One region of the Marinobacterium iners genome, then DNA from elsewhere that is predicted to be linked to it. Evidence: predicted binding sites of a transcription regulator. Region 1 holds the regulator's gene; the other holds the start of a gene.
What was found. The regulator FNR, encoded in region 1, switches genes on or off when oxygen is low (the NO sensors DNR and NnrR bind a similar motif). The targets are predictions, from matches to a motif close to TTGATNTANATCAA.
Positions count from the first base shown of each region.

Region 2: CFI10_RS05270 (bifunctional enoyl-CoA hydratase/phosphate acetyltransferase) is a predicted target of FNR. The motif match lies at 2,693-2,706, and genes of this name have one in related genera.

Region 1 is NZ_CP022297.1:2,218,846-2,234,342, reverse strand. Features, by position in the region: gene queE (7-carboxy-7-deazaguanine synthase) at 1-71, opposite strand, end outside; gene CFI10_RS10740 (recombination-associated protein RdgC) at 58-972, opposite strand; gene CFI10_RS10735 (adenine phosphoribosyltransferase) at 1,052-1,594, opposite strand; gene fnr (fumarate/nitrate reduction transcriptional regulator Fnr) at 1,825-2,601, opposite strand; gene hemN (oxygen-independent coproporphyrinogen III oxidase) at 2,708-4,099, opposite strand; gene CFI10_RS10720 (sulfite exporter TauE/SafE family protein) at 4,169-4,837, opposite strand; gene ccoS (cbb3-type cytochrome oxidase assembly protein CcoS) at 4,840-5,055, opposite strand; gene CFI10_RS10710 (heavy metal translocating P-type ATPase) at 5,055-7,517, opposite strand; gene CFI10_RS10705 (FixH family protein) at 7,525-8,040, opposite strand; gene ccoG (cytochrome c oxidase accessory protein CcoG) at 8,111-9,535, opposite strand; gene ccoP (cytochrome-c oxidase, cbb3-type subunit III) at 9,669-10,565, opposite strand; gene CFI10_RS10690 (cbb3-type cytochrome oxidase subunit 3) at 10,562-10,768, opposite strand; gene ccoO (cytochrome-c oxidase, cbb3-type subunit II) at 10,775-11,395, opposite strand; gene ccoN (cytochrome-c oxidase, cbb3-type subunit I) at 11,418-12,848, opposite strand; gene rlmM (23S rRNA (cytidine(2498)-2'-O)-methyltransferase RlmM) at 13,249-14,322, shown strand; gene CFI10_RS10670 (antibiotic biosynthesis monooxygenase family protein) at 14,329-14,610, opposite strand; gene tusA (sulfurtransferase TusA) at 14,745-14,990, shown strand; gene CFI10_RS10660 (ProQ/FINO family protein) at 14,991-15,497, shown strand, end outside.
Region 2 is NZ_CP022297.1:1,070,015-1,085,511, reverse strand. Features, by position in the region: gene CFI10_RS05285 (YeaH/YhbH family protein) at 1-714, shown strand, start outside; gene CFI10_RS05280 (SpoVR family protein) at 704-2,230, shown strand; gene CFI10_RS05275 (histidine triad nucleotide-binding protein) at 2,282-2,653, shown strand; gene CFI10_RS05270 (bifunctional enoyl-CoA hydratase/phosphate acetyltransferase) at 2,806-3,777, shown strand; gene CFI10_RS05265 (acetate/propionate family kinase) at 3,782-4,963, shown strand; gene rlmB (23S rRNA (guanosine(2251)-2'-O)-methyltransferase RlmB) at 4,979-5,731, opposite strand; gene adk (adenylate kinase) at 5,832-6,488, opposite strand; gene ppc (phosphoenolpyruvate carboxylase) at 6,723-9,329, opposite strand; gene mazG (nucleoside triphosphate pyrophosphohydrolase) at 9,428-10,231, opposite strand; gene relA (GTP diphosphokinase) at 10,228-12,501, opposite strand; gene cysM (cysteine synthase CysM) at 12,669-13,562, opposite strand; gene CFI10_RS05230 (holo-ACP synthase) at 13,665-14,042, opposite strand; gene pdxJ (pyridoxine 5'-phosphate synthase) at 14,039-14,812, opposite strand; gene recO (DNA repair protein RecO) at 14,799-15,497, opposite strand; gene era (GTPase Era) at 15,497-15,497, opposite strand, start outside.

The DNA of each region.
Region 1 (15,497 bases):
AATACCGCTGCCCGTCCTGCTTGAGCACCTTCTCCCTGCAGCGTATAGAAGATCTCCTTAACGCTGTACATGCTCGCCTCCAAGCGCCGCGATCAGCTCAGGCAGCAGGCGGGCATACTCGAGCCCCATGCGAGCCAGTTCGGTATCACGGGCCGCGAGTGCCTCTTCAGGCGTGTCGGCTTCGAGCTGATCACGGTACTCATCGCACAGGCGCAGGCGGTGCAGGCTCAGGTCTTCATGCAGGACCAGCCGGATCTGCTGCTGCCATTCCAACGCCAACCGCTTGACCAGCATGCCGGTACTGATATGTGCTGCAATCTCGTCACACAGCAGTTCCTGGCCCTTGACACTGATTTTGCTGCCCTCGGTCATCGGGTCACGCAACTCACATTCATCTTCCAGTGCCCAGCCCTGTGGCATGGTTTCACCCTGTACCCAGGCTGTCATGACCTTATCGGACTGTACCTGAGTCTGCACCAGCTGTACCTTGAGTGATCCCAGCGCCTGGCGCAGCTGATTCAGCAGATCTTCTGCACGCTTGTGCGAGGAGGCATCCACCAGCAGCCAGCCCTGCTGTGGCATCAGCAGGGCGTATGTACGGCGACGACGGGTAAAGCTGCGTGGTAGCAGGTCCAGAATGACTTCATCCTTGAGTTGCAGCTTCTCTTTGCGGTAGACCTTACGACTTTGCTCGGCTTCAATCAGGGCAACACGCTCATCCAATGCCTCGCGTACAACGCTGCCGGGCAGAATGCGCTCTTCCTGCAGCAAGTTGATCAGCATGAAGCCGTTGCTGCTGAATACCAGCATCTCGTCAGCTTCGCTCACTGGTGCGCTCCAGCCGCTGCGACTCAGTTCCTGGCTGCCACAGGGAGTGAATGGGTGTTCTGACAGGGCTTCGCTCAGGTGCTCAGGGGTAAACCCCGGGGTGGGTTCAAAGCGATAGACAATGGCATTACGGAACCAGAGCATGGACTCTCCAGAGGTGCAAAAGGGGTGAAGTATAACAGTGTGCACCGGGCAGGCGTACCCGGTGCATCAGATGGGAAGCTTAGCAGCCTTCGTAGGCGAGCAGGGAGTAAACGGGGATGCCCAGTTCCTGAATGCGGGTTGAGCCCTGCAGGTCCGGCAGATCGATCAGGGCGGCGGCCTCGATAACCTCCGCGCCAAGCTTCTTGATCAGGGTGCAGGCGGCCAAAATGGTGCCGCCGGTAGCAATCAGGTCATCGAACAGAAGTACGCGGTCACCGGACTCAACCGAGTCAATCTGCATTTCAACTGCGGCGGTACCGTACTCCAGCGTATATTCCTGATGAATGGTTTCGCCCGGCAGCTTGCCTTTTTTGCGTACCAGTACCAGCGGCAGGTTGAGCTGGTGCGCCAGGATCGCGCCAAACAAGAAGCCACGAGCGTCAATACAGGCGATATGCGTAATATCGCTGTCGATATAACGCTGGATGAACGCATCCGACACCATACGCATCGCTTTGGGGTCTTTGAAAATGGGAGTTACATCGCGAAAGGTTACACCGGGTTCGGGCCAGTCCTGCAGTGAACGGATGACAGACTTCACATAAAACTCATCGTAGGACATAAATATCTCCCGGTTAGGCGCTCAATTGACATAACTCAATGCTGCGAGGGCGGATTAAGGGTGTAATGGCTTCGTTGGGTTACACATTGAGATGGCTACTTCATTGTGCAACTTGAGGCATGGCTTCGAAAGAAGCCATGCCTTTTTTATTGGCGTGATACTGGCCCCGGTTATAAACCGCCAACCGTATGGATGGGCTTGGTAATGTTGGCAGCTTCCCCGTCATGGTGTCAGCTGGTCTGGTTTTCCTGATGCTGGGAGCATTCACCTTGGCGTGCCTCGCCAGACAAACGATACATTTCGTCCAGGTTGGTCAGCTCCACTTCCTTGCCGTCCACTTGCATCAGGTCCATCTTTTGAAAGCGCGTAAAGATGCGGCTGACGGTTTCCACGGCCAGGCCCAGATAGTTGCCGATCTCGTTACGTGACATCGACAGACGGAAGTTGGATGCAGAGTACCCGCGTGCCTTGAAGCGCTGAGACAATTTGAGAAGAAAGGTTGCCACGCGTTGTTCTGCATTTTTCTTCGACAGCAACAGCATCATTTGCTGATCATCTCGCAGTTCCTTGCTCATGCTGCGCAGCATCTGACGGCGCAGTTCGGGCAGTTGGCCTGAAAGCTCATCCAGACGTTCAAAGGGGATCTCACAGACGGTCGTGGTTTCCAGTACCTTGGCTGACATGGGATAGGTTTCGGCATCAAATCCACTCAGGCCGACCAGTTCGCCCGGGAAATAAAAGCCGGTGATCTGCTCTTCACCCTCATTGGTGAGCGTGTAGCTCTTGATTGTGCCGGCCCGAAGGGCATACACGGAGCTGAAGGGTTCACCCTGATGGAACAGGTGTTCACCTTTCTTGAGCGGGCGGCTTTTCTCGATAATATCATCGAGTCGGTCGATCTCGGTCAGGTCAAGCGATACCGGAAGACAGAGTGAGCTCAGGCTGCAGGTCTTGCAATGGACCTGTTGCAGGCTGTGAAGCTTTCCTTGAGATTTCCAGTCGGCCATGGGGTCATCCTTATTGTTGGGTTCGTCACGCTGCGAGTGCTTTCCCGCATTATGTAACATTTACCCCAGAGGGTGAAGCGCCGGGCCCGGTTAACGGGCCTCGACTTTAGATGATACGCGAGAAACTCCGTGTGGCTTCATGTTTCGGTATATAGGCATCGAACGCCATACAGATGCGTCTTATCAGAAGGCGGCCTGCTGCAGTCACGCGAATGCGACTGGATGACAACTCGATCAAGCCATCAGTACTGAACTGCTGCAGTTCAGCCTGCTCGGCATTGAAATAATCGCCAAACTGAATATCAAAGCGCTGCTCGACGGCCGCAACATCCAGTTCAAATTGACAGATCAACTCAGTAATGACCGCGCGGCGAATATGATCATCACGGCTCAGTGTTACACCGCGCTTGACGGCATGTTGCTGCTGAGCAACGGCCTGACTGTAGGCGGCAATATCATGCTCGTTCTGATAATAGACATCGCCAATCTGACTGATGGCTGATACGCCCATGGCAACCAGGTCACAATCGGAATGGGTGGTGTAACCTTGAAAGTTGCGATGAAGCTTGCCTTCCGCCTGGGCGAGGGCCAGTTCATCATCGGGCTTGGCGAAATGGTCCATGCCTATATAAACGTAACCGGCCTCAAGCAGGCGATTGATACTGTTTTGCAGTATGTTGAGCTTGGTCTCGGGGCTGGGCAAGTCTTCAGCACGAATGTGTTTCTGTGAGCGGAATCGATCCGGCAGGTGCGCATAGTTGAACACTGACAGGCGGTCAGGGCTCATGGCAATGACGGTGTCGAGGGTATCGGCAAAGCTTTCTTCGCTTTGATGCGGCAGGCCGTAGATCAGGTCCATGTTGATCGATTTGAATCCCAGTTCACGCGAGCGTTGCAGTACGCGCGCGGTCATCTCGGTGGGCTGGACGCGATTGACCGCCTCCTGTACCCGTGCATCCACATCCTGTACACCAAGACTGATACGGTTGAAGCCGATCTCGCGCAAAACCTCCAGAGTCTGGTCACTGGCTTCACGCGGATCAATCTCAATTGAATAGTCGCCCTTGTCGTCATCACGCAAATTGAAATTGCTGCGCAGTGCCTGCATCAGCTCACGCATTTGATCATCGCTGATAAACGTCGGGGTACCACCACCCCAATGCAGCTGATTTACCTGCCGGTCTCCACGGTACCACTGTGACAGCTTTGCCATTTCACGATAAACAGTATCAAGATAGGGCTGAGCTTTCTTGCGGTTGCGGGTGATCACCTTGTTACAGGCGCAGTAGTAGCAAACGTGAGCACAAAAAGGGATATGCACATACAGCGACAAGGGTGCATGAGGGTCACTTGTGGAGCGCCCGGTTTCGATCAACTTCTCGGGGCTCAGGCCGGAATCGAACTGGATCGCAGTCGGGTACGAGGTGTAGCGGGGGCCGGACAGGTCATAACGCTTGATCAGGTCCATATCCCAACTGATGGTTGTCTGGTTGTTCACCTCAGTACCTCTATTTGTTGGCCGGCCGGGCATTATAGGGAAGAGTGACCGGGCGGTTGTTGATGGATATCAATGCGGGTGCAACAGGCCGGTCCATGGCAGGGTTGCCAGACCAAACAGAATTACCAAAAGCCCCGCCCCCTGTCTTACACCACTGCGTTGTAATAACTGTTTCAATTGGCGTGCCAGGAGCGCCGATGTGAGTAGAGCAGGTAGAGTACCGGCACCGAATACCAGCATCAGGCTCGCACTGGTGAGGCTGTTGTTGCTCACCGTACCGGCCCAGAGCAGAGTCGTATAGACCAGACCGCACGGCAACCAACCCCAGAGTGCGCCCAGGAGCAGCGCCTTGGGCAGGGTGTCGGCGGGCAGCAGGGTGTGGGTGAAAGGCTGTAACCGGCGCCAAACAACACCTCCGGCTCGTTCCAGATAGGCCGCGCCCTGCCACCAGCCGGCAATGTATAAACCCATCACAACCATGATGAGCGCAGCAACGCTACGCAGAATCAATGTAAGCTCAGCCGTTTGAGTAAACAGCTGGCCCAGCTGACCGATCAAGGCACCCGCAAGGGCATAACTGAACAGGCGACCAAGATTGTAGGCCAGTTGAAAGCGAAGGACTCGCGCACCGCCGCTCATGGCCAGACTGCCGGCGATTCCGCCGCACATTCCGATACAGTGAGTGCTGCCGGCGAGGCCAAACAACAGGGCGGAAGCAAGAAGGGCGGGTTCAGGCATGCTCAACGGGTATCCTGATCCTGGTTTTCCGGCTCGGGATTATCCTTTTTCTGTCGTGCATCCTCGGGAATAAGGTCTTCGTCATCATCATAGAGGATACGATGAGCCGGTGACTCAAGGTCATCAAATTGACCACTGTTCACACTCCAAAAGAATGCCCAGATCGCAAAACCTGCCAGAATGATCGCGATGGGTATTAACAGGATAACAATATCCATTAACGTTCCGCTCCCTCATTGGTTGGCTGAGCCACGACGTGGCGGCGACTCAGTCGCATCGCATTGCCGACCACTACCAGCGAGCTGGCGGACATGCCGATCGCGGCCCAGTAGGGTGGCACCAGGCCGGCGGCTGCAGCGGGCAGGGCAAGAAGGTTGTAAAGCAGCGCCCAGCTCAGGTTCTCACGGATAATGGTGCGTGTCTTGCGTGCCATGCGCACACAATCGGCCAATCGCATCAGGTCGTTGGCAATCAGGACTGCATCAGCGTTGGTCTTGGCTAGATCGGTTGCACTGGCCATCGCAACCGAAGTGCGGGCACCGGCCAGTGCGGGGATATCATTGATACCATCGCCCACCATAATGATCTCAGCTCCCTGCTGGCTCAGATGGTTCAAGTGTGCCAGTTTCTGTTCAGGGCTCATACCGCTGAATACTTGATCAATTCCAAGATGAGAGGCGACCTTTTGTGCAGCATCGGAGGCATCACCGGTGAGCATTAGTGGCGTCAGGCCAAGTGCGCGCAGTTCAGTGAGTGTTTGTGCGGCTTCGGGGCGAATCTGATCATCGAGCCGGAACCAACCTAGTGGTTGTTCAGCATCTGCAAGCAATAACCACAACCCGCTGCTTTTGGGTTGTTGAGGCGTATCGTCAGGGCAGGCAAAACCGGGTTTGCCAATTCGATAGCGCTTGCCCTCAACCATACCGCTAAGGCCTTGGCCAACATGCACCTGTACATCCGTGGCGGCCTGAACAGCGTGGGCACGAAAGGCACGGGCAATAGGATGTTCGGAACGGCTTTCGAGTGCGGCGGCAATACTCAACAGTGTTTGGCTGTCGAGTGTGCCGACAGGACATATCTCCTCAATGTTAAGGTTGCCCTCGGTCAATGTACCGGTCTTGTCGAAGATAATATGGGTTGCCGTGGCAAAGCTTTCCAGTACGTGCCCGCGACTGATCAACATGCCACGCTGGCGTAGAGTGCCTGTGGCAGCAGTCAGGGCGGTAGGCGTTGCCAGTGAAAGGGCGCAGGGGCACGTGACGACCAGCACGGACAGCGTGACCCAGAATGCGCGTGCAGGGTCATAAAAGTACCAGAATACCGCCACGGCTGCTGCCGTCAAAAGCGTGGCTGCCACAAACTGGCTGGCAACACGGTCGGCTATGCGAGCAACGCTCGGCTTCTCTGCCTGGGCCCGATCCAGCATGCGGACAATGGCGGACAGGCGGCTTTCACTGCCCGTCTCGGTTACTTCGATCTGAAGCGGGTGCTCGATATTGAGAGTGCCGCCGATGACCAGTTCGCCAGTGCTTCGTGACTGGGGCAGGTACTCACCGGTCAGAGCCGACTCGTCCACTGAACTGCGCCCCTCGATAACACGGCCATCAGCCGGAATGGTATGCCCCGACTTGACCAAGACCCTGTCTCCGGTTCGCAGTTGAGTGGCGGGCACAAGCGTTTCGGTATCGCCGTCAAGGCGAATGGCACTGGTTGGCAGCAGATCAAGCAGTGCGTTGCCTGCCCTGCCGGTTCGATGACGAGCGGCCATTTCCATGAAACGCCCGACCAGCAGGAAAAAGGCGAACATGGTGACTGACTCGAAGTAGACATCGCCGCTGCCAGAAACCGTTGACCAGACACTGGCAAAATAGGCCAGCAAAATTGCCAATGCGACTGGCACGTCCATGCTCAGGCTGCGTGTTTGCAAGTCGCGCCAGGCGGCTTTATAGAAGGGCACGGAAGAGTAAAGCGCTACGGGGGTTGCCAGAACCATGGATGCCCAGTTCATCAGGGTGATGATATGGGCGTCCATGGAATGGCTGAGTTCGCCGGCATAGAGTGCTGCGGCGAGCATCATGGTCTGAGCCATGCATACACCCGCCACCCCAAGGCGGCGCACGGCGCGTTTACGCTCTTGCTCAAGCAACTGCTCTTCGCGGTTGGGCTGATAGGGGTGGCCCTGGTAGCCCAGGCGATCAATTTCTGCCAGCAGGTGGCTCAGACGTGTGGTTCCACTGTGCCAGCGGATACGGGCACGGTGGGTGGTCATATTGACACTGGCAGCGGTAACACCGGGTTGGCTTGTCAGGTGTTTTTCCAGCAGCCAGACACAGGCGGCACAGGTGATGCCCTCAATAACCAACACAGCTTCACGCTGATCGTCCCCGGCGTTATGTACAAAGCTGCTTTGCACTTCGGGGTTGTCATACAGCTCCAACTCTTGCTTGCGCCGGCTACCGCTGTTGGTGCGGATCAGCTCACTGTCCGCACTCTGACTGTCGCGATGGCGATAGAAGTTGTCCAGCCCCCCATCTACGATGGTCTGTGCAACCGCCTGGCAGCCAGGGCAGCACATGGAGCGTTGTTTGCCCTCAATGCTGACAGTGTACTGGCTGCCACGAGGAACAGGCAGGCCACAGTGATAACAGGGCGTGCGCGCCGGGGGCTGCTGTGCGGTCATGGCTGGCTCATTGCGCAGTGAGCGTAAGGCTAATCAGTTCAGAATAAGGCGGTACCATTTCCTGGCGCAGCTGCCAACTTTCGTCGGCAGGAGACAGGGAAAGGTAGCGTTTTCCGATCAGACCTGCAGTGAGGCTGCCGGAATAGATGCCTTTGCCATCAACGCTTTTCAGAATCAGGATTTGGTCAAATTTCTGATGGGTTGGATGAATGATATTCAGACTGAGAGTCTGCGGGAAGCTTGTCAGCATACCACTCAGGCGCAGGTTGATATCACCGGTTACGGTATCAAAGTTGAGGGTGCCTTCAAGTCCCAGTCTGCTTGCTGCATCAGATTTGGATGTGTCGATATTCATTCCGCGGGCGACCTTGTAATAGTCTTCCTTAACAATGCCGTCGCTGGTGGTTACTGCAATGTACATGAAAAATGAAGCATAGATGAACACCGCAATCAGTGGCGCCAAGATGAACCAGAGCCAGGGCTGCTTGTACCAGGGGGCGGGGGGAGTTGCGTGTGTATTCATGACACTCCTTGAATGGAAACGGCCGGAATGAACCGGCCGTTATTCTAACCTAATTAAGCCGAATGAAGCACTATCGCTGTGGAGTGGGACCCAGGAAACGGCTTTCAGTTTCAATATGGATTGAAGGATCTTCAGCGGCCTCGACAGTAAAGCTGAAAGGAGTGTTGGCCTGACTCAGCTGCCCCGGTTCTATTTGAACCCTGACAGGGTATGTCAGAAGCTCTCCAGCCTTTACTGTCACAGTATCTGTCGAGATCATGTTCAGTCCTTCCGGACCATCAATTTCGATGCGGTAGCTGTGGTCTATCTGCTCCTTGTTGGCGATCTTGAGTGTGAAAACGTTCTCGATCATGCCGGACGGTGTTGTGGTGTACAGCTGGCCACGATCACGGATCACGTCAACTTCAAGCGGAACGCGGTCGCCGATGGCCCAGATGAAGGCACCAAACATCACCATCAATGCAACAAAGTAACCGATCAGACGGGGGCGCAATAGCTTGGTTGTGTTGCCGTTCAAGGCGTGTTCAGTGGTGTAGCGTACAAGCCCGGGTTCATAGCCGACACGCTCCATCATGTCATCGCAGGCATCAACGCAGGCACCACAGGCCACGCATTCGTACTGCAAGCCGTCACGTATATCAATACCGACTGGGCAGACGTGAACGCAGGCATAGCAGTCGATACAGTCGCCCAGGCCGGCCGCTTCTTTGTCGACCCCTTTTTTGCGGCTGCCACGAGGTTCTCCACGCTTCTCATCGTAGGAGATAATGAGGGTATCCTGGTCGAACATGACGCTCTGGAAGCGGGCATAGGGGCACATGTAGATACATACCTGCTCACGCAGCCAGCCAGCGTTACCATAGGTAGCTACGCTTAAGAACGCCAGCCACCAAGTTTCCCATGGCCCCAAATCCCACGCTAAAACATCGGGTACCAACTCACGGATTGGAGAAAAATAACCGACAAATGCTATAGCCGAGGCGACGGCGATGATAATCCAGATGGCATGTTTGGCGCTCTTACGCAGGAACTTTTCAGCGCACATGGGTTGTTTATCAAGCCGCATGCGCTTGTTGCGGTCGCCTTCGGTGATACGCTCGGCCCAGATAAAGAGCCAGGTCCAGACAAACTGGGGACAGGCATAACCGCACCAGAGGCGCCCTGCAAAAACTGTTACGAAAAACAGAGTAAAAGCCAGAATAATCAGCAGCCAGGAGAGCAGCATGAAATCCTGGGGCCAGAAAGTCATGCCGAAAATATGAAATTGCCGGTTGGGCAGATCAAACAGGATGGCCTGTCGGCCATCGTATTGAAGCCAAGAGGCGCCGTAAAACATCGCCAGCATGATGAAACCGGAGATGGTACGGAAGTTTTTGAAGAAGCCTTTGTAATACTTGACGTAAATGTGTTCCCGCTTGGCATAGAGGTTATAGGATTCGGCCTCTTTTTTGCCTTTTTTGCCCGGGGTTACGTCCTTTACCGGTATCTGATTCATGCCAGTACCTACTGCTGGTTGTGTCGACAGGTCCATGCGCTCCATTAGGAGCGTCGAATATTATACTAAGCCGCTAATAAAAAAGGCGACATGACTTGAATCATGTCGCCTTTTTTTGGTGCTTGTCCAGTGCTTATTTATTGGACAGGCTGTAGACGTATGCTGTGATCAGGTGGATCTTGTCTTCAGACAGAAGATCTTTCTGAGCAGGCATCACCCCAAATCGACCCACACGGATGGTGTGAGCAATCTGAGTAAAGTTGCCGCCGTAGAGCCAAGTGTCATCAGTCAGGTTGGGAGCACCCAAAGCGTGCATGCCCTTGCCCTCAGCGCCATGGCAGGCAGTACACAGAGCCTGGAACTGTTTCTGTCCGTTGGTCACATCAGTACCGGCCACGGCTTCCTTGCCGCTCAGAGTCATGACATAGCTGGCCACGTCACGCACACCGTCTTCACCCAGTACATCGGCCCATGCAGGCATACCGCCGTTACGACCCTGAGTGATGGTGTGCTTGATGGTGGCGGGCTCGCCACCGTAAAGCCAGTCGTTGTCAGTAAGGTTGGGGAAGCCAACCGCACCGGTGCCGGCAGCGCCATGACAAACGGAACAGTTGTTGGCAAACATGCGCTGTCCCATCTTGAGACCGCCTTCGTTCTCCGGCTTCTGCAACTCTTCAATGGAAAGAGCGGCATACTTGGCGAACACCGGGGCGTATACCTCTTCGGCATGCTGCATCTCTTCTTCCCACTGACCGTGAGAAGACCAGCCAAGCAGACCTTTGAAGTTACCAAGGCCCGGGTAAAGCAGAAGGTAGCCAAGGCCGAAGATCACGGTTGCGACGAACATGTAAAACCACCACTGCGGCAGGGGGTTGTCATATTCTTCGATACCGTCAAACTCGTGACCCAGGGTGTTCTCGGTCGTTTCCTTGAATTTTTCGCTTTTGCGGGTAGCCAGCAGCAGCCATGTACAGCCGAAAATAACGGCCAAGGTGATGACTGTTACCCACGCGCTCCAGAAAGCACTCATTTGTCGTCTCTCCTGTTATGGGTCTCTTCCGGTCGGCCCTGCTCCTCTTCGCTTTTCTTGTGCTGTTCTTCATCAGCAAAAGGAAGCTGGGAGGCCTCATCGAACCTTTTCTTGTTCCCCGGCAGGAGAACCCAGATGAAAAGGCCGATGAAGGTGATCAGCATTATGACCGGTATGTAAGGACCATAAACCTCGTAACTCACTGAAAATTACCGCTTGTTGGTGTAAACAGAGTGTGTTTTACCCAGTGACTGCAGGTAGGCGACCAGAGCGTCAATCTCGGGTTTACCTGCTACTTCTTCACGGGAAGCGCTGATCTGTTCATCTGTATACGGTACCCCCAGCTTGCGCAGAGTTTCCATCTTCGCTGCCGTTTCCTTGCCACTCAGACGGTTTTCAAACAGCCAGGGGTAGGCAGGCATTTTTGATTCAGGAACCACATCACGCGGGTTGTAGAGGTGCGCGCGCTGCCAGTCATCAGAGTAACGTCCACCTACGCGGGCCAGATCAGGACCGGTACGCTTGGAACCCCACAGGAATGGGTGTTCCCATACGTGTTCGTCAGCGGTGGAGTAGTGACCGTAACGCTCGGTTTCAGCACGGAACGGGCGAATCATCTGAGTGTGGCAGACGTGACAGCCTTCACGGATGTAGATGTCACGGCCTTCAAGCTCCAGAGCCGAATAGGTACGCAGACCATCAATCGGCTTGGTGGTAGAGCTCTGGAAGAACAGCGGAACGATTTCCGCCAGGCCACCGCCGCTGATCACGATAATGATCAGCAGGATCATGAGGCCGATGTTCTTTTCAATCGTTTCGTGTTTGATCATTTTCTTCTGCTCCTCGTCTCAATCAGGCCGCTTGCGCAGAGGGTTCAGCTGCCTTGACGGAGCTGCCGCTGCGAACGGTCTGCCAAACGTTGAAGGCCATCAGCAGCATACCGGTCAGGAAGAACATGCCGCCGATCCAACGCACCAGGTAACCCGGGTGGCTGGCTTCAAGCGCTTCGACGAAGCTGTAGGTCAGAGTGCCGTCTTCGTTAACTGCACGCCACATCAGACCCTGCAGGATACCGTTAACCCACATGGAGCAGATGTACAGCACGGTACCGATGGTTGCGAGCCAGAAGTGTGTGTTGATCAGGCCAACAGAGTACATCTGAGCCTTACCGAACAGTTTCGGGATCATGTGGTACACGGCACCAATGGAGATCATCGCAACCCAACCCAGAGCGCCAGCATGTACGTGGCCAACGGTCCAGTCAGTGTTGTGTGACAGGGCGTTGACGGTCTTGATGGACATCATCGGGCCTTCGAAGGTAGACATACCATAGAAGGACAGAGATACCACCAGGAAGCGCAGTACCGGGTCGGTACGCAGTTTGTGCCAGGCGCCGGACAGGGTCATCATGCCGTTGATCATACCGCCCCAAGAGGGAGCCAACAGGATCAGTGACATGACCATGCCAACAGACTGAGTCCAGTCAGGCAGGGCAGAGTAGTGCAGGTGGTGACCACCGGCCCACATGTAGGTTGCGATCAGCGCCCAGAAGTGAACAATGGACAGACGGTAAGAGTAGATCGGACGCTCGGCCTGCTTGGGTACGAAGTAGTACATCATGCCCAGGAAGCCTGCAGTCAGGAAGAAACCTACCGCGTTGTGGCCATACCACCACTGAACCATCGCATCCACGGTACCCGGGTACATGGAGTATGATTTGGTCAGGGATACCGGCATCGCCATGCTGTTGACGATATGCAGCACCGCAACGGTGATGATGAACGCCATGTAGAACCAGTTACCCACATAAATGTGAGACGTCTTGCGGTTCTTGACAGTGCCCAGGAAGACAATGGCATAGCTGACCCAAACCACGGCGATCAAAATGTCGATCGGCCACTCCAGTTCTGCGTACTCCTTGGCGGAGGTCAGACCCAGCGGAAGGGTAACAGCGGCTGCCAGAATCACGACCTGCCATCCCCAGAAAGTGAACGCAGCCAGGCCGTCCGAAAAAAGACGGGTCTGACAGGTGCGCTGCACCACATAGTAGGAAGTGGCAAAAAGTGCACAGCCACCAAACGCGAAGATTACCGCGTTGGTGTGTAACGGACGAATACGTCCGTAGGTCAACCAGGGAATATCAAAGTTCAGTGCAGGCCACACCAGCTGGGCGGCGATCAAAACGCCGACGCCCATACCGACGATGCCCCAGACCACCGTCATGATGGCGAACTGGCGCACGACTTTGTAGTTGTAAGTCGGGTGTTCAGTTGCAGTGCTCATGTCAGGCTCTCATCAACAAGCTAATAGTAGTAAGAAGAGTTCCACCCGCAATTATCTGGGAATACCCACGCCATTTCAATGCGATGGAACCTTTAACTGTGGTTTATTGTCGCAGGGGGCATTTATCTTCATTATATACCCGATCAAAAAAGACGGTTTTTTGTAACTGTTTGAATTTAATTTGGTAATTGGTTTTGTGTGCTGTCGTGGTAAAGCGGTTTATGCTTCAGAAGCACGGTTTTCAATGGTCTTTCGCTGAACTCGAGTGTTGATTTGATCTTTTGCTTGATATGGATCAAGCGCTTTTTTTGAGGTCATTTTCCATGCCACTGTGCGATGGCTTCTGTTGTTATCAGACTAAAGGATTACTATAGTGCGCCCACCGAGTCAGGAGAAAGTAATGAGTGAATTCAATACGCTGGTACTGTATTGCCGTGCCGGATTCGAGAAGGAGTGCGCAGCTGAAATTTCCACTCGTCTTTCTGACATGGGTATTTATGGCTATCCACGTTTCGAAACAGGGCAGGCCTATGTGGTATTTCACTGTCAGCAACCCGATGGTGCGACTGATGCGATTCAGCGGCTGCGTTTTCGCGACCTGATTTTCACTCGACAGTGGTTTGCGGCTTTACCACTGTTCGAGCAGCTTCCTGCGGATGATCGCATTACGCCGATTCTGGCCAGTGCCGGTAGCCTGCCTGTTGCAAGTGAGCTGGTTGCTGAAGTGGTGGATACCACTGAAGGGCGTGAGCTGCAGAGTTTTGCGCGCAAATTTGGCTCAGCCCTGTCGCAGGCGTTGCGACGTGAGTCGATTCTGCTTGAACGCAAGCGTCGTGCCGACTGGCGCTTGCATATGTTGGTGCTTGATGGCCGTACGCTCTGGCTTGGCGCCGCACCGATAGGTAACAGTTCACCCTGGTCTATGGGTATTCTCCGGCTGAAGTTTCCTCAGCAGGCTCCCAGTCGCTCAACGCTCAAGCTGGAAGAAGCCTGGCGCTACTTTATACCGGCACAGCGGCAGGATGAGCTGCTTGGTGGAGGGTTGAGAGCGGTCGATTTAGGCGCGGCCCCCGGAGGGTGGACATGGCAGCTGGTGAAGCAGAACATGTTTGTCATTGCTGTCGACAATGGCCCAATGAGCCCTGACTTGATGGAGTGTGGGCAGGTTGAACACCGGCGTGAAGATGCATTTACCTTTGTGCCACCCAAGCCGGTTGACTGGATGGTATGCGACATTGTTGACAAGCCAGCGCGCGTGACCGAGTTGGTGTTGCACTGGGCCGAAAACGGTTGGTGCCGGCATGCAATTTTCAACCTCAAGCTACCGATGAAGCAACGTTTTGCTGAAACTGAAAGCTGCCTTGGCTATCTGCGCGACTCCCTGGCCAATGCAGGTATCGGGTTCCGACTGCAGGCGCGGCAGCTCTACCACGATAGAGAAGAGATCACCTGCTGGCTGTCACTGGAACCCTGAGAGGCTTCAGTGAGCAAATACCGTAATCTTCTCTTCGCCCTCCAGCATGAGGGCGATCTGCTCCATCATTTCGCGGCGCTCTTCCGAGTGGTACCACTGCAGCCAATCGTTTTCACTGCGATAGGTGGCCAGAATCAGTCGGTGGTTGGGGCTGTCAACATTATGCAGTGCCTCGCCAGAGATGAAGCCGGGGACGTGCATGGCTTTCTGCAGGGTTTCACGTGCTACCCGGTCGTAATGAAGTTCCAGTTCATCGGCGACGTGGCGCTCAATCAGAACACGAATCATGGCATGACTCCTTGAGAGATGGTGTTTATATCAGGATAATCGCTTCCAAGGCGTGCGCAAGCCTGTATGAGCGGTTCCGCGCCCGGATTTAATTTGCGACAATAGCGCTTTGTAATTCAAGGTAGTTGTAATCCATGAGTGACCCTGTTGCTGACCGCCTGCTGGATGCCAGCGGCCTGCTGTGTCCTGAGCCGGTAATGATGCTTCACAACAAGGTGCGGGAGATGCAGGCAGGAGAGTTGCTGAGGGTGTTGGCCACAGATCCATCTACCCAACGCGACATACCAAAGTTCTGCGCTTTTCTCGGACATGAGCTCGTAAAGCAGCGGGTAGTGGATATGCATAGTTTCGAGTATTTAATTCGCAAAGGGGCTGGCTGAGTGTCAGAACTGAATCATCTGCAGCAACAGATAGAGTCTCTGCTGCAGGAGTGTGATCAAAGGCTGTCGGCTGCAGAGCAGCAGGGCAGTCGGACGGGACCCCGGACAACAGAGAGTGAAACAGTGAATCAGACGGCCAACAGCAAGAATCGCTCCAAGAATAGGGCAGCCAATCAGGCGGCTCTGGAACAACTGATCGAAGCCTACCCGCAGACTTTCAGTCGTGACAACGTTCGACCGCTCAAGATCGGTATTCAGGAGGACTTGATCGCTGATGACAAACTGGCTCGCAACAGAATCAAGCGTGCGCTGGCAACTTATGTGCGTTCGATCCATTACCTGCGTAGCGTGAAGGAAGGGGTTGACCGTGTCGACCTGGCTGGTGAAATGGCAGGCAGCGTGACGGCTGCAGAAGCTGAGCATGCGGCGGCACGCCTGAAAGAGATTCAGGCTGAGCGCAAGGAGCGGCAAAAACAGGAGCGGATGAAGGAACAGGAAGCGCGCAAA
Region 2 (15,497 bases), 1.1 Mb from region 1:
TGGGCGCTTGAAGACACACCACCCTCCGTTGAAAAAACAGAGAAGATCACCGCCTTGCGTGAGCAGATCACTCAGCTTGAAAAAGGCTCTCGCAAACTGCCGTTTCTGGATGACTTTGACCTGCGCTACACCAACCTCGTGCGAGTGCCCTTGCCTTCCAGCAAGGCGGTCATGTTCTGCATCATGGATGTATCCGGCTCCATGACGCAAAGCGTCAAGGATATCGCCAAGCGTTTCTTCATCCTGCTCTATCTGTTCCTGAACCGGAACTACAAGCAGATCGATGTGGTCTTTGTGCGCCACCACACCCATGCCAAGGAGGTGGATGAACAGGAGTTTTTCTATTCTCGCGAGACCGGCGGCACCATAGTCTCCAGCGCCCTGGCTCTGACCGCCGATATTATCGATGCCCGGTATCCCCCGGCCGACTGGAACATCTATATCGCTCAGGCGTCGGACGGCGACAACTGGGATGGCGACTCGACCACCTGCAGCAAGCTGTTGGCCAGCCGCATTCTGCCCAAAACCCAGTATTACGCATACGTGGAGATCACCACCGGTCCACACCAGAATCTCTGGCATGAATATGAGCAGGTGCGTGAAGCTTTCAAGGAGCAGTTCGCCATGCAGCAGATCACCGATGCTGGCGATATCTATCCGGTCTTCCGCCGACTGTTCGAGAAGCGTACCGAGGGGGGTGCCCATGAGTCGTAAAAAACGCCAGCCAATCTCGACCGGCTCAGACTGGACCTTCGAGCTGATCGAGTCCTATGACCGGGAAATTGGCCGTGTCGCCCGTGAGTTCGGGCTTGATACCTATCCCAACCAGATCGAGGTCATCACCTCGGAACAGATGATGGACGCCTACTCCTCGGTCGGCATGCCGCTAAACTATAACCATTGGTCCTTCGGCAAGCAGTTTGTGGAGACCGAGCAGAACTATACCCGTGGCCGCATGGGGCTGGCCTATGAAATCGTTATCAACTCCAACCCCTGCATCGCATATCTGATGGAAGAGAACACCATCACCATGCAGGCGCTGGTGATTGCACATGCCTGCTACGGCCACAATTCCTTCTTCAAGGGCAACTACCTGTTCCGAACCTGGACTGATGCCAGTGCCATCATCGACTACCTGCTGTTCGCCAAGAACTACATCCGCCGCTGCGAGGAGAAGCATGGCGTGGAAGAGGTTGAGCAGCTGCTGGACTCGTGCCACGCCCTGATGAACTATGGTGTCAACCGCTACAAACGCCCACGCCCGCTCACCGCCGCCGAAGAACGTGAGCGTCAGCAGGACAGGGAAGAATACATACAGCGTCATCTGAACGATCTGTGGAACACCACCGTACCCCGCAAGGCGGACAGTGATGATCGCAAACACCCTCGCTTTCCGGCAGATCCGGAAGAGAACATTCTCTACTTCATCGAGAAGAACGCGCCACTGCTCGAACCCTGGCAACGGGAGATCGTTCGCATCGTGCGCAAGGTTGCACAGTATTTTTATCCCCAGAAACAGACTCAGGTGATGAACGAGGGCTGGGCCTGCTTCTGGCACTATACGTTGCTGCATCAGCTGTATGACGAGGGGCTGGTCACCGACGGTTTCATGATGGAGTTTCTTCATTCCCATTCCAGCGTGGTCTATCAACCCCCGTTCGACAGCCCCTATTTCAGTGGAATCAACCCCTATACGCTGGGTTACAACATGATGCAGGATATTCGCCGCATCTGTGAAAATCCGACCGATGAGGACCGGGAGTGGTTCCCCGATATTGCCGGCAGCGACTGGAAAGCAACGCTTGACCACGCCATGCGCAACTTCAAGGATGAAAGCTTCATCCTGCAGTATCTGTCACCCCGGTTGATGCGGGAGCTGAAACTGTTTTCGATCATGGATGACAGCAATCGTCCGGTACTGAAAGTCGATGCTATCCATAATGAACGTGGCTATCGTCAACTGCGCGAATCACTGTCCGCTCAGTACAACCTCGGCAATCGTGAGCCCAACATTCAGGTCTGGAATGTGAACATCCGTGGCGACCGTGCCCTTACCCTGCGTCATTACATGCATAACAACCAGCCATTGGGCCAATCAACTGAAGAGGTGTTGCGGCACGTACACCGCCTGTGGGGATTCGATGTACAGCTTGAATCCGTACTGCCGGACGGTACCGTTGCCAAGCAGTATGCCTGCCCACCACGGGAGCAAAAGGTTGAGGCAATCTGACTGCGCTCGCTATACTGCTTCGACACGAATCAAATGAGTCGAGAGAAGGTTATGGATTGTCTGTTCTGCAAAATTCTGGAAGGTGAAATCCCGGCTGAGCGGGTGTACGAAGATGACCAGGTCATCGCCTTTCGCGACATCAACCCACAGGCACCCTTTCACTGCCTGATTATTCCGCGCAAGCATATCGCAACATTGAATGACATTGCCGACGACGACCGCGAGGTAGTGGGGCATATGATTCAGGCCGCCAGCAAAATTGCTCAGCAACAGGGCTTTGATCAGGATGGCTACCGCACCGTATTCAACTGCAACACCCACGGTGGCCAAACGGTCTACCACATTCATCTGCACCTCCTCGGTGGCAAGCCGATGGGTTGGCCTCCGTATCAAGACACTCTGAAAACCCCGGTTAACAACTGAGGCATGGTGGCCGAGCCACATGCTCGGCTGCCCTGGATCTTGCCTCGGATCAATTTTGCCGCGAGCCTGTCCGCTTTATGTTGCACTGCGTCATAATGGGTTCATTATAGGACTATACCCTAGTCATCAGCATTCTCAGGAAGGATACCCCCATGTCGATATCAGCTGACGCCCCCAACACCACGATTTCAACCGAGACACCGCCGATGCACAACCAGCTGGAGTTCTTTATTGAGCAGGCACGCAAATCCGGCCCTATCCGCACCGCCGTTGTCCATCCGGTCGATCACAACAGCCTTTTGGGTGCCATCGAAGCGGCTGAACAGGGGTTAATCGAGCCTCTGCTGGTCGGCCCGGAGCACAAGATTCGTGCCGCAGCCGAAATTGAAGGCATCGACCTGTCACCCTACAAAATCATCAGCACCGAACACAGCCACATGGCGGCCGAATGCGCCTGTACACTGATTCGCGAAGCCAAGGCCGTCGCGCTGATGAAAGGCAGCCTTGGCACTTCTGAACTGCTCAGTGCCGTGGTTCATAAAACCAAAGGCATCCGTACAGAGCGGCGCCTGAGCCATGTATTCGTGTTTGACGTGCCCAACTACCACAAACCATTGGTGATCACCGATGCCGCCATCAACGTGGTGCCTGATCTGTTGGTAAAACGGGATATCGTTCAGAACGCCATCGACTTCTGTCAGTCATTGGGTAATGAGTCGCCCAAGGTCGCGATTCTGGCCGCGGTTGAAAAGGTGAAGCCGACCATGCAGAGTACCATCGACGCTGCCGCCCTGTGCAAAATGGCAGATCGCGGACAGATCACTGGCGGCATCCTGGACGGCCCGCTGGCTTTCGATAATGCCATTTCACTGCAGGCCGCCATCGACAAACATATCAACTCACCGGTCTCTGGTGACGCCGATATCCTGCTGGCGCCAGACCTTGAGGCCGCCAACATGATCGCCAAGCAGCTGATCTACCTGGCCGATGCCAAGTCAGCCGGCCTGGCCGTAGGGGCCAAGGTACCCATTATTCTGACCAGCCGTGCCGAAGGTACTCTGGGCCGCCTGGCGTCCTGTGCACTGGCTTCCTACATGGTCAAGCATCCACGCAAGGGGGGCTGAAAGCATGGATACCATTCTGACCGTTAATGGTGGCTCCTCCAGTCTCAAATGTGGCCTATATGCCCTGCGTGCGAGCGAACTTCACTGCCTGTTTCACCTAAAAGTGGAAAACCTGCTGGGTGACACCACACTGTTCAAGGTGCGTGATGAAGACAACCGGGTACTGGACTCGCATCAGCTGGAGTGCCAGTCAGTGGCACTGGACGAGCGTCATCAGTTCGCCTTGCGTGAAGTGCTGCAATGGGTCGAAGCGCACCTGCCGGAGTCACGTTTGATTGCGACCGGTCACCGAGTCGTACATGGTGGTGACCTGTTCAACACACCGATGCGACTGGACGATGCTGTGCTGGAGCAATTGAGAAGCTTTATCCCGCTGGCCCCGCTGCATCAACCTTATAACCTGAAGCTGGTTGAAGCCTGCCGTGCACTGGCACCACAACTACCCGTTGTCGCCTGTTTCGACACCATGTTCCATGCGGCACAGCCCCGGCTGGAGCGGCTATATGCCTTGCCGCGCCACCTCATCGAGAAAGGCGTGCACCGCTATGGCTTCCATGGCTTGTCCTACGAGTATATCCAGCGCCAGCTCAGCCTTGGCGGAGCTGGCAATTTGAAAACAGTGGCCTGTCACCTGGGCGCAGGCGCCAGCATGTGTGCCATTCGAGATGGACGCTCCATCGCATCCAGCATGGGCTTCACCGCCGTCGAAGGCCTGCCCATGGGTAGTCGCACCGGCAATCTTGACCCTGGCGTGCTTCTCTATCTGATGCGGGAAGAGAACATGGATGTGGATGCACTGGAAAAGCTGATCTACAAGGAAAGCGGCTGGCTGGGCGTTTCCACCATCAGCTCGGACATGAAGGAGCTGCATCAGGCCAATGATCCTCGCGCCGAGGAAGCAATCGACATGTTTTGCTACCGTGTCGCGCTGGAGATGGGCCGCCTGGGTGCCGCACTGGAAGGGGTGGAACAGGTGGTGTTCTCGGGTGGTGTCGGCGAGAACGATGCGGATGTGCGCGCGCGCGTGCTGGAGCGCTGCCGCTGGCTTGGCATAGAGATTGACAGTGAAGCGAATCAGCGCAACAGCGGTATCATCAGCACGCCGGACTCAAAGGTCACTGTGCGTGTGATGCCGACCAATGAGGAAGCGATGATCGCCACCCATGTGGATGAACTGCTGCACTGAAGCACACAGCGGAGGCTAGGCCTCCGCTTTTACCGCCCGCTGACGCACCACTTCAAACAGGCACACTCCGGTTGCCACGGACACATTGAGGCTACTGACCTCCCCTGCCATCGGAATGTTCACCAGCTGATCGCAATTTTCACGGGTGAGACGACGCATGCCCTTGCCTTCCGCACCCATCACGATCGCCTGCGGCCCGGTCAGGTCAGCCTGATACAGGCTCTGGGTCGCTTCGCCGGCGGTTCCGGTGATCCAGATACCGTGTTGCTGCAACAATTGCAGGGTACGCGCCAGGTTGGTCACCTGAATGTAAGGCACCACTTCGGCAGCACCGCAGGCAACCTTGGCAACGGTGGCATTAAGCGGTGCCGACTTGTCCTTGGGGGCAATAACGGCTGTTACGCCTGCGGCATCCGCTGTACGCAGGCAGGCTCCCAGATTGTGTGGATCGGTTACGCCGTCCAGCACCAGCAGCAGAGGAGCTGTGTCGGATTGTTCCAGCAGCCGGTCCAGTGCCTTTTCACTCAAGGCACGCAGCGGTTCACATTCGGCGATAACCCCTTGATGACGACCTCCACCAGCACGCTGATCCAACCCTTCACGCGGCTGTGTGATCACCTTGATGCCGCGCGTACCAGCCAGATCCAGTACTGTCTGCAACCGGGCATCTTCGCGGCCCTGCTGGATCAACAGGCAACGAACCCGATCGGAATTGCGCTGTAGAAGAGTCGTGACGGCGTGCAGGCCGAAGATATCCGTTGTGTTCATGCTGCCTCATATGGCTGTATCAGAAAACAGGCGGGTATTATGGGCCAATTGAAAGCAAAAAGCCGCCCACTGGCGGCTTTTTAACAATCAGAACAGGCAATCAGCCTTCGAGACCCGCAAACACCTTGTTGCGGATATCATCAACGCTGCCGACACCTTCAACGTATACATAACGCGGCGCGTTCGCTTCACCGGATTCATTCCAGCTGCGGTAGTAATTGATCAGCGGAGCTGTCTGGTCATGATAGACCTTCAGGCGCTGACGTACGGTTTCTTCCTTGTCATCCTCACGCTGAACCAGTTCCTCACCGGTAACATCGTCGAACCCTTCCTGCTTCGGCGGGTTGAACACGATATGGTAGGTACGGCCCGAAGCCGGGTGTACGCGGCGACCGCTCATACGCTTGATGATTTCAGCATCGGCCACATCAATCTCGACAACGGCATCAATATCCACACCGGCATCTTTCAGCGCATCAGCCTGCGGCAGGGTGCGGGGGAAGCCGTCAAACAGGAAACCATTGGCACAGTCTGCCTCTGTGATACGTTCCTTGACCAGCCCGATGATGATGTCATCGGATACCAGGCCGCCTGCGTCCATCACTTCCTTGGCCTGCTTGCCAAGCGGGGTGCCCGCCTTGACCGCAGCACGCAGCATGTCCCCTGTGGAGATCTGCGGAATGCCGTACTTTTCGGTGATGAACTGGGCCTGGGTGCCTTTGCCGGCGCCCGGTGCTCCAAGCAGAATAATGCGCATCTATTTCGTCTCCTGAACGTTGTTGTAAACTGCAACTCGGGCCGCACGCCAAGGCCCTGTCGGGACGATACAGCGGCAGCCACTTTATAGTTATCCTGCAGGACAGGCTAAACGCCCCTGCCCTGCGCACACAATTCGACATTAGACCTAGCTGCTGTCCAACTGTTGACAAAAAAGCCGAGGTTACGACAAAGCCCGAGTCCTGTTCAAGCCCTCACGTCCTCTTCGTAGTGATCAGCCGGTGTTACGCATGCCCGCTGAAATGCCAGCCATGGTAACCATCAACGCCTGCTCCAGACGCTGATCCGGCTGGTTGCGATCACGGAACAACAGCTCCGCCTGCAGTACATGTAATGGGTCGATATAGGGGTTACGCACCTCTATCGACTGACGAATCACGCTGTTGCCTTCCAGCAACTGCTGCTCCTGTTTTATCTGCTTCACCTGCTCAACAGCCTGCTGCAGGCGAGACCTGAGACTGGAACCCAGCACCCCCAACTCCGGCGAGGCCAACCGCTTTTCGTAGTAGGCCGAAATGTTGACATCACTTTTGGCCAACACCATCTCCAGCATATCGATCCAGGACTGAAAAAACGGCCACTGTTCATACATTCCGTGCAACAGTGGCTCCTGGCCTTCCTCCAGCGCCTGCTTCAACGCCGCGCCCGAACCCAGCCAAGCGGGCAGCATCAAGCGGATCTGGGTCCAGGCGAAAATCCAGGGTATGGCCCTGAGGCTTTCCACTCCACCATCGACCTTGCGCTTCGCCGGTCGTGACCCCAACGGCAGCTTGGCCAGCTCCTGCTCCGGCGTAACCGCGCGAAAATAGGGTACGAACTGGGGCTCTTCACGCACCAGCGAACGGTAAATGGTCATACCGCAAGTGGCCATGCTGTTCATCAGCGTACGCCATTCAGGTTCAGGCTGCGGCCCCGGACTGAGGGTTGCCTCCAGCACCGCTCCGGTGTAAAGCGTCAGGTTGCGTACTGCAATTTCAGGGATGCCGAACTTGAAGCGAATCATTTCGCCCTGTTCCGTCACGCGCAGACTGCCCGCGACCGAACCCGGTGGCTGCGCCAGAATTGCGGTATGGCTGGGGCCACCGCCACGGCCAACGGTACCACCGCGGCCATGGAACAGCGTGAGACGAACCTGCTTGCGCCGACACAACTCCGTCAGGGCCTCCTGTGCACGGTACTGCCCCCAGGCCGCTGCCAGCTGCCCGGCATCCTTCGAAGAATCCGAGTAGCCAATCATCACTTCCTGATGGCCTTCAATATAATCACGGTACCAGTCGATCTGCAGCAGTGACTCGATACAGTCACGCGCGTTGTCCAGGTCATCCAATGTCTCAAACAGCGGTACCACCCGCATATTGCGCTCTACACCAACCTCCTGCAGCAGCAGGATAACGGCCAGCACATCCGATGGCTGGCCCGCCATGGAAATCACGTAGGAACCAAGACTGTAATCTGGATTGGCGGCGATCACCCGACAGGTACTGATCACTTCCTGCACACTGGCAGAGGGTGCCCAGCGGTGAGGAATCAGCGGGCGACGCGAATTCAGCTCCTGCAACAGAAAAGCCTGCTTCTGTGTCTCATCCCAATCCGAGTAACAGCCCAACTGATAGAATTCGGTCAGAGCATCGAACACTTCGGTATGACGCTCGGCATTCTGGCGAATATCCAGACGCACCAGCGTCAGGCCAAAGCAGGCGATACGCCTAATCAGGTCTTCCAGCGCCCCTGCAGCGATGCAGCCCATGCCACTGTCATTGAGCGAGCGATGGCACAACAGCAAAGGCTCAATCAGTTCGTCCAGCTCGCTGATCCACAGGTCCGGATTACTGGCACGGCCCTTGAGATAGTCTTCGATGCCCTGCCGGGTTTCATGCAGGCGGCTGCGCAAGCGCCCCAGAATCTCACGGTAGGGTTCGGGGTGGTTATCCGTTTCATGTCGCAGCTCGGCATTGGCCTGATACATGGACAGCTCGCCACGCAACAGGTCCACGTCACGCGCATACAGGTCGGCAGCCATCCAACGCGCCAGCAGCAGCACCTCGGAGGTTACCTCGGCAGTCACATTGGGGTTACCATCACGGTCGCCCCCCATCCAGGACGAGAAGCAAACCGGTGAGCAGGTCAGCGGCAGTGAGGTATTCAGTGTTTCCTGCAGACGATCATCCAGCAAACGCAAAAAGCGCGGTACGGCACTCCAGAGCGAGTTTTCGATCACTGCAAAGCCCCATTTGGCCTCTTCTACCGGGGTGGGACGGTGCTGACGAATCTCATTGGTATGCCAGATCTGACTGATCAACTGATCGAGGCGATGCTGTACCGACTCACCGCGATCGCGCTGTTTGAGGGTCTCGGCAATGGCATCGTACTTCTGGATCAGAGTACGTCGATTGACTTCGGTGGGATGAGCCGTCAACACCAGATCGATGCACATCTCGTTCAGGCAGGCCAGGATTTCATCAGGACCGCGACCTTCGCCATGCAGGCGTTTAAGCAGGCTGTCAATCAGCTCTTCATCTTCGTCACCTTCGGTTTCATAGTGACGACGTACCCGATGATGCTCTTCGGCGATATTGGCCAGATTGAGGAACTGGGTGAACGCGCGGGCGATTGGCAACACTTCATCTTCACTCAGTTCACTGAGAGCTTCTCGCAGTGCGGCTTGTGTCGCATCCTCGGCATGTCGCGCCGACTTGGCCAGCTTGCGGATATACTCAACCTTGTCGAGGAAGTCGTGGCCCAGATGGGATTCCATTGTTCGGCCCAGGCTCTCACCCAGAATCCGGACATCATCGCGTAACGCTTCGTGCAGGTCGCTCATGCGCTCACCTCCATTGACATATCATGCCTCGATGCTAACCGATTCCGTCGATCAGCATAACCGCCATTGGTATGATTGCACAGCAACGAACGAAGGTATCAAAGCCCCTTCTGCTTGGCTTCGTCCCACCAGTGGTCAAGCTGATCCAGACTCAGCTGCTCCCACGCCTGGCCACTGTCGGCTACGCGTGATTCCACATGACGGAAGCGACGTTCAAACTTGGCATTGGTGTGACGCACTGCCTGTTCGGGGTCAATTTCAAGGTGCCGTGCCAGATTAACCTGCGCAAACAGCAGGTCACCGATCTCTTCACGGGCATTGTCCAGATCACCTTTCGCCAGTGCTTCGCGCAATTCGGCAATTTCCTCTTCTATCTTGTCCAGTACGCCCTGAGTATCCGGCCAGTCAAAGCCAACCCGCGCCGCACGGCGCTGCAGTTTGGCGGCACGGCTCAGTGCAGGCAAGCCAACAGGAATATCATCCAGCACACCGGTGCGGGATTTGGCCTCTCGCTCCTGCTGTTTGATCGTTTCCCAGTTGCGGTTGACCTGTTCCACGGCGATGGCGTCAACACCGGCGGAGTTCAGACTGCCGTTCGGGAACACATGTGGGTGACGACGAATCAACTTGGTCACCAACTGATCGATGATGCGATGCAGATCAAACCAGCCCTGCTCGTCCGCGAGGCGAGCATAGAACACCACCTGAAACAGCAGATCACCCAGTTCGTCACGCAGGTGCTCCCAGTCTTCCCGCTCGATGCAGTCGGCCACTTCGTAAGCCTCTTCCAGCGTATGCGGCACAATGCTGGCGAAGGTCTGCTGCAGATCCCAGGGGCAGCCTGAATCGGGCTCCCTCAGGGCATCCATCAGTCGGATGAGGTCATCAAGACTGTAGCTCATCGCCCGGCCCCGCTGCGTTCACGGTGTACGTCCAGGACGTTGGGCACCTGATTGATCTTGTCCATCAGTCGGCCCAGTCGCTCAAGCCGTGGAATCTCAACGGTCAGTGTCAGACGCGCCATGTTGTTCTTGCGATCAGTCAGGGTGTTAGCCGCCAGAATATTGAGTTTCTCGTTGCTCAGCACCAGCATCACATCGCGCAGAAGACCCGGGCGGTCAAACGCTTCAATGATCATATCCACCGGGTAAGTCTGTTCGTGCTCGTCACCCCAGTCGACACTGATCACCCGGTCCGGCTCGTTTTCACGCAAACCCATCAGGTTGAGACAGTCCTCATGGTGAATCGAGATCCCCCGCCCCTGGGTGATGTACCCCATGATCGGGTCACCGGGCACCGGTTTGCAGCAGGTCGCCAGGGTGGTCAGCAGGTTGCCAATCCCCTGTATGTTGATGCCGCTGCCACCGCTGCGGGGTTCCTTCGCCGACTGGCTGGTCGGCAGCGCCAGGTCCAGCTGGGATTCCTGCCGGTCAGGCTCAACCTGACGCTGGGCCTCATGAATGATCTGCGATAGGCGCAGGTCGCCAGCGCCAAGAGCTGCGCAGAGGTCTTCCGAGGTTTTATAGTTGAGTGCTCGCGCAATATCGCTGAGGTCTATCGTGTGCGGATCCAGCGCCAGGCGGCGGAATTCACGCAGAATAATATCTCGCCCCGCTTCGGCATTCTGCTCCTTGGCCTGAAGCTTGAACCAGTGCGCTACCTTGGCACGTGCACGAGAGGTGGTCACAAAGCCGTAGTTGCTGTTGAGCCAGTCACGTCGTGGCGCTTCCTCGCGGGAGGTCATGATTTCGACCTGGTCACCGGTTTTCAACGCCTTGTTGAGTGGGATAATGCGGCCGTTGACCTTCGCACCCCGGCAACGGTGCCCGACTTCGGTATGCACACGGTAGGCGAAGTCGACCGCCGTAGCGCCCTGCGGCAGGTCGATCACATGGCCATCGGGTGTAAAGACATAGACCCGATCCTGCACCACATCACCGCGCAACATATCACCCAGCGCTTCGGTATCACCCAGGTCGTCATGCCACTCCAGCACCTGCCTCAGCCAGGCGATTTTCTCTTCATAGCCATCGCCACGGGCCTGGGTATCCGTGCCCTTGTAAAGGTGGTGAGCACACACGCCCAGCTCCGCTTCTTCATGCATGGCGAAGGTACGGATCTGTACTTCCAGCACTTTGCCTTCCGGACCGAACACGGCCGTATGCAGTGAGCGATAGCCGTTGGGCTTGGGTGATGCGATGTAGTCATCAAACTCGTGCGGAATGTTGCGCCAAAGGCCGTGCACAATCCCCAGCACGGTGTAGCAGTCACGAATTTCGGGCACTAGAATGCGGACGGCACGTACATCATAAACCTGACTGAAGTCGATGTTTTTGCGCTGCATTTTGCGCCAGATACTGTAGATATGCTTGGCGCGCCCCATCACGTCACCAGCAATACCGGCATCGTCCAGTCGGCTACGCAGCAGCTCCACCACCTGGTTGATGAACAGTTGGCGATCGAGACGCTTTTCATCAAGCAGACGCGCAATATGCTTGTAGTCGTTGGGTTTCAGATAGCGGAAGGAAAGGTCTTCAAGCTCCCACTTGATATGACCAATGCCAAGTCGGTGTGCCAATGGCGCGTAGATGTCGAACACCTCGCGCGCCACCAGATAGCGCTTCTTGCGGTCACCGTCCTTAACGCCTCTAATGGCGCAGGTACGCTCGGCGATCTTGATCAGTGCAACACGCACATCATCAATCATCGCCACCAGCATCTTGCGGACATTATCGATCTGAGCAATCTTGGTGCCGAGAACACCATCATCCGAGCGCGGATTCTTGCGGCTGCCGATGGCAGCCATCTGCAATACACCGTCGATCAGGCCCGCGATGGTTTCACCGAACTGCTCCTGCACTCGCCCCAGGCTGAGCTTGCGCTCACGCACTGCGCGGTAAAGGATCGCCGCAATCAGCGTTTCCTGGTCTTGCTGCAGCTCCGCCAGAATCTGGGCCATTTCCAGCCCGGTACGAAAACTGCCAACCGTGTTGTGAGACCAGTCATCATCCGACTCGGCAACCGCAGCCCTTGCTTGCTTGGCCAGCAGACACGCCTGACGGATCTGGTCGATATCGCTGACTTCCACCTGCTGCTGCAGACGCAGCAGCCAGAGGTCCAGATCAACGGTACCATCTTCTCGTATCGGGTGTTCTTCTCGAACCTTCACCATGGCTGAACGCCACTCCTGTCTTGCCTCCGGCGACCATTACTGAAAGGCGGGCCAGTGCCGGCAACAGTGACTCACCCTCAGGATGGAGCCACATTCTAGTCCCTAAGACCGCTCAGTGCGAGCAAGTTCCCTGACCGGTTTTCACCGTATGTGACTAATGGTTAACACTAGCCAAACACACCGGTGGACAGGTAGCGGTCGCCCCGGTCACAAATGATGCACACAATGGTCGCGTTGCTAACTTCCTCGGCCAGCTGCAGGGCACCTGCAACAGAGCCACCGGAGGACACGCCACAGAAAATGCCCTCTCGACGCGCCAGTGCGCGCATAGTCTCTTCTGCCTGCTTCTGAGAGATATCGATCACCCGGTCTACGCGGCTGCGTTCAAAAATTTGGGGCAGGTAGGCTTCAGGCCAGCGCCTGATACCGGGAATCTGAGATCCCTCCTGCGGCTGCAGGCCAACAATCTGGATTTCTGGATTCTGCTCTTTCAGGTAGCGCGACACGCCCATGATGGTACCGGTCGTGCCCATGGAGCTCACAAAATGGGTGATGGTACCCTGAGTCTGTTGCCAGATTTCTGGGCCGGTGCTGCGATAATGAGCCTCGGGGTTGTCGGCGTTGGAAAACTGATCCAGCACCTTGCCTTCTCCTGCCGCCTGCATCTCAAGCGCCAGATCACGGGCACGCTCCATCCCTTCAGCCTGAGTTACCTCGATCAGCTCGGCACCATAGGCGCTCATCGCTGCCTTGCGCTCAGAACTCATATTGGCTGGCATGATCAGTTTGAGCTGATAGCCCTTGATCGCGGCGGCCATTGCCAGCGCAATACCGGTGTTACCGGAAGTCGCTTCAATCAGGCAGTCACCCGGCTGGATATCACCACGGGCTTCGGCCAGCTCGATCATGCTCAGTGCCGGGCGATCCTTGACCGAGCCTGCCGGGTTGTTGCCTTCCAGCTTACACAACAGGGTGTTGCCATTGGCCACCGGGATACGCTGCAGACGGACCAGCGGCGTGTGACCGACGTAATCGGCAATTGTTGGATAATCAATGGCCATGAATGCTCCTGAGCAGTGCTTCAATATAGATATAACAGCCAGATTACTTATTCCTGACTAATATTGTCGGAATAATATCAGGACGCATGAACAACGGCAATCTCAGCCGGTTTCAGCTACCACAAAGGCCATCACCAAGGCCTGTTCATCACTGTAAGACAGATGCCAGCGGCTTATGCCCTGCTCACAGGCCAGCGTTTCGGCCGCTCCCGCCAGTTTCAGCAAAGGTCGGCCCAGCGCGTCATGCTGAACAGAAAAGTGTTGCCAGCTGATGCCGCGTCCTATTCCGGTTCCGAGTGCTTTTACGGCCGCCTCCTTGGCTGCAAAACGTTTCGCCAGGAATACTTCCGGGCGCACGCTCTTATTGAATGCGTCCAGCTCCTCGGGCGTGAGAATCCGAAGCGGCAGGCGTGGCGTTCTAACCAGCGCCTGCCGGATGCGATCAATCTCGACGATGTCGGTGCCGATCCCGTAGATCATGAGCGCAGGGCATCACGCCTTGATTGAACCCTTTGTTGTACCTCCATCATGCGCTGGCGCATCTCGGCCACGGCTGGCTTCAGCCCCACCATCAACGCTCGAGCGATGATGCCGTGTCCGATATTGAGTTCATTCAACTCTGGAATTTCAGCCACGGGCTCCACGTTGTGATAGTGCAGCCCGTGCCCTGCATTGATCACCAGCCCCTGCTGCCAGGCATTGCGGGCAGCGGTTTTCAAGCGCTCCAACTCTTCACTGCGCTCAACAATGGTTTGCGCATCGGCGTAGTTTCCGGTGTGCAGCTCAATGACCGGCGCACCACAACGTACGGCAGCATCAATCTGGGCCGGATCGGGGTCGATAAACAGAGAGACCTCACAGCCCGCATCGGCCAGACGCATGCACGCGGCGCGGATCTGGGACTCCTGCCCGATCACATCCAGCCCCCCCTCGGTCGTCAGCTCTTCTCGTTTCTCAGGCACCAGACAGACATGGGCCGGACGAACCGCTTCGGCCAGCTGCATCATCTCTTCGGTCAAGGCCATTTCCAGGTTCATACGGGTTTGCAGGGTCTGCGCCAGCAGGTGGATATCACGGTCCTGAATATGACGCCGATCTTCACGCAGGTGCACGGTAATGCCGTCAGCTCCGGCCTCCTCCGCCAGTGCAGCCGCCTGTACCGGATCAGGATAACGGGTACCACGCGCCTGACGCAGCGTGGCAATGTGATCAATATTGATGCCCAGCAGCAGGCGATCAGGCTCGGTCATCTTGTACTCCCTTGCGCTTGAGAAACAGCTCGCGACTGCGCAGAGGCCTGTCTCCCAATAGTGGTGAAAGTCGGTTCCGCATCAGGCGCTTGGCACTGCGCCGTACTGCAGGATCATCATAATGGTCTTCGGCAATGGCCTGCAGGTGTTCGGCCGGATAGGCATCCGCCCGATTACAGACGATCAGCCCCCGCTCCGGATCCAGGCGATAGCTCAGCCCCGGCTGAAGTGAACGAGTATCCAGCGCAAACCCCAGCTGCTCAAGCAGTTGGCGTTCAAAGGTGCGCAATGCGCCTTCAAGGTCTTGCCCCAGTCGTAACTCATTGAGTGCATAACGGAAGTAGACGAATAGCCGGGGGTGAGAGTCAAACGGGCGCAACAGACGCTGCAGCAGCTCATTCAGATACAGTCCGCACAGCAGCGCCTTACCCTGCAGCATCAGCAGGGATTCGACCGGCTCGGCCATGCGCAGGGTTTTAAGATCGGTACGCCCCTGCCAGCCAACCTGCAGCGACTGGAACGGCTGTAGCGTGGAACGCAGGCGAGAGCCCGGTTTGCGGGCACCTCGTGCAACCACGCTGACCTTGCCATGCTCCAGCGTCAGCAGATCAACCAGCAGGCTGGTTTCACGATAGGGCCGGCTGTGCAGGACATAGGCGGCCGCCGCATCGACCCGCTGGCTCAT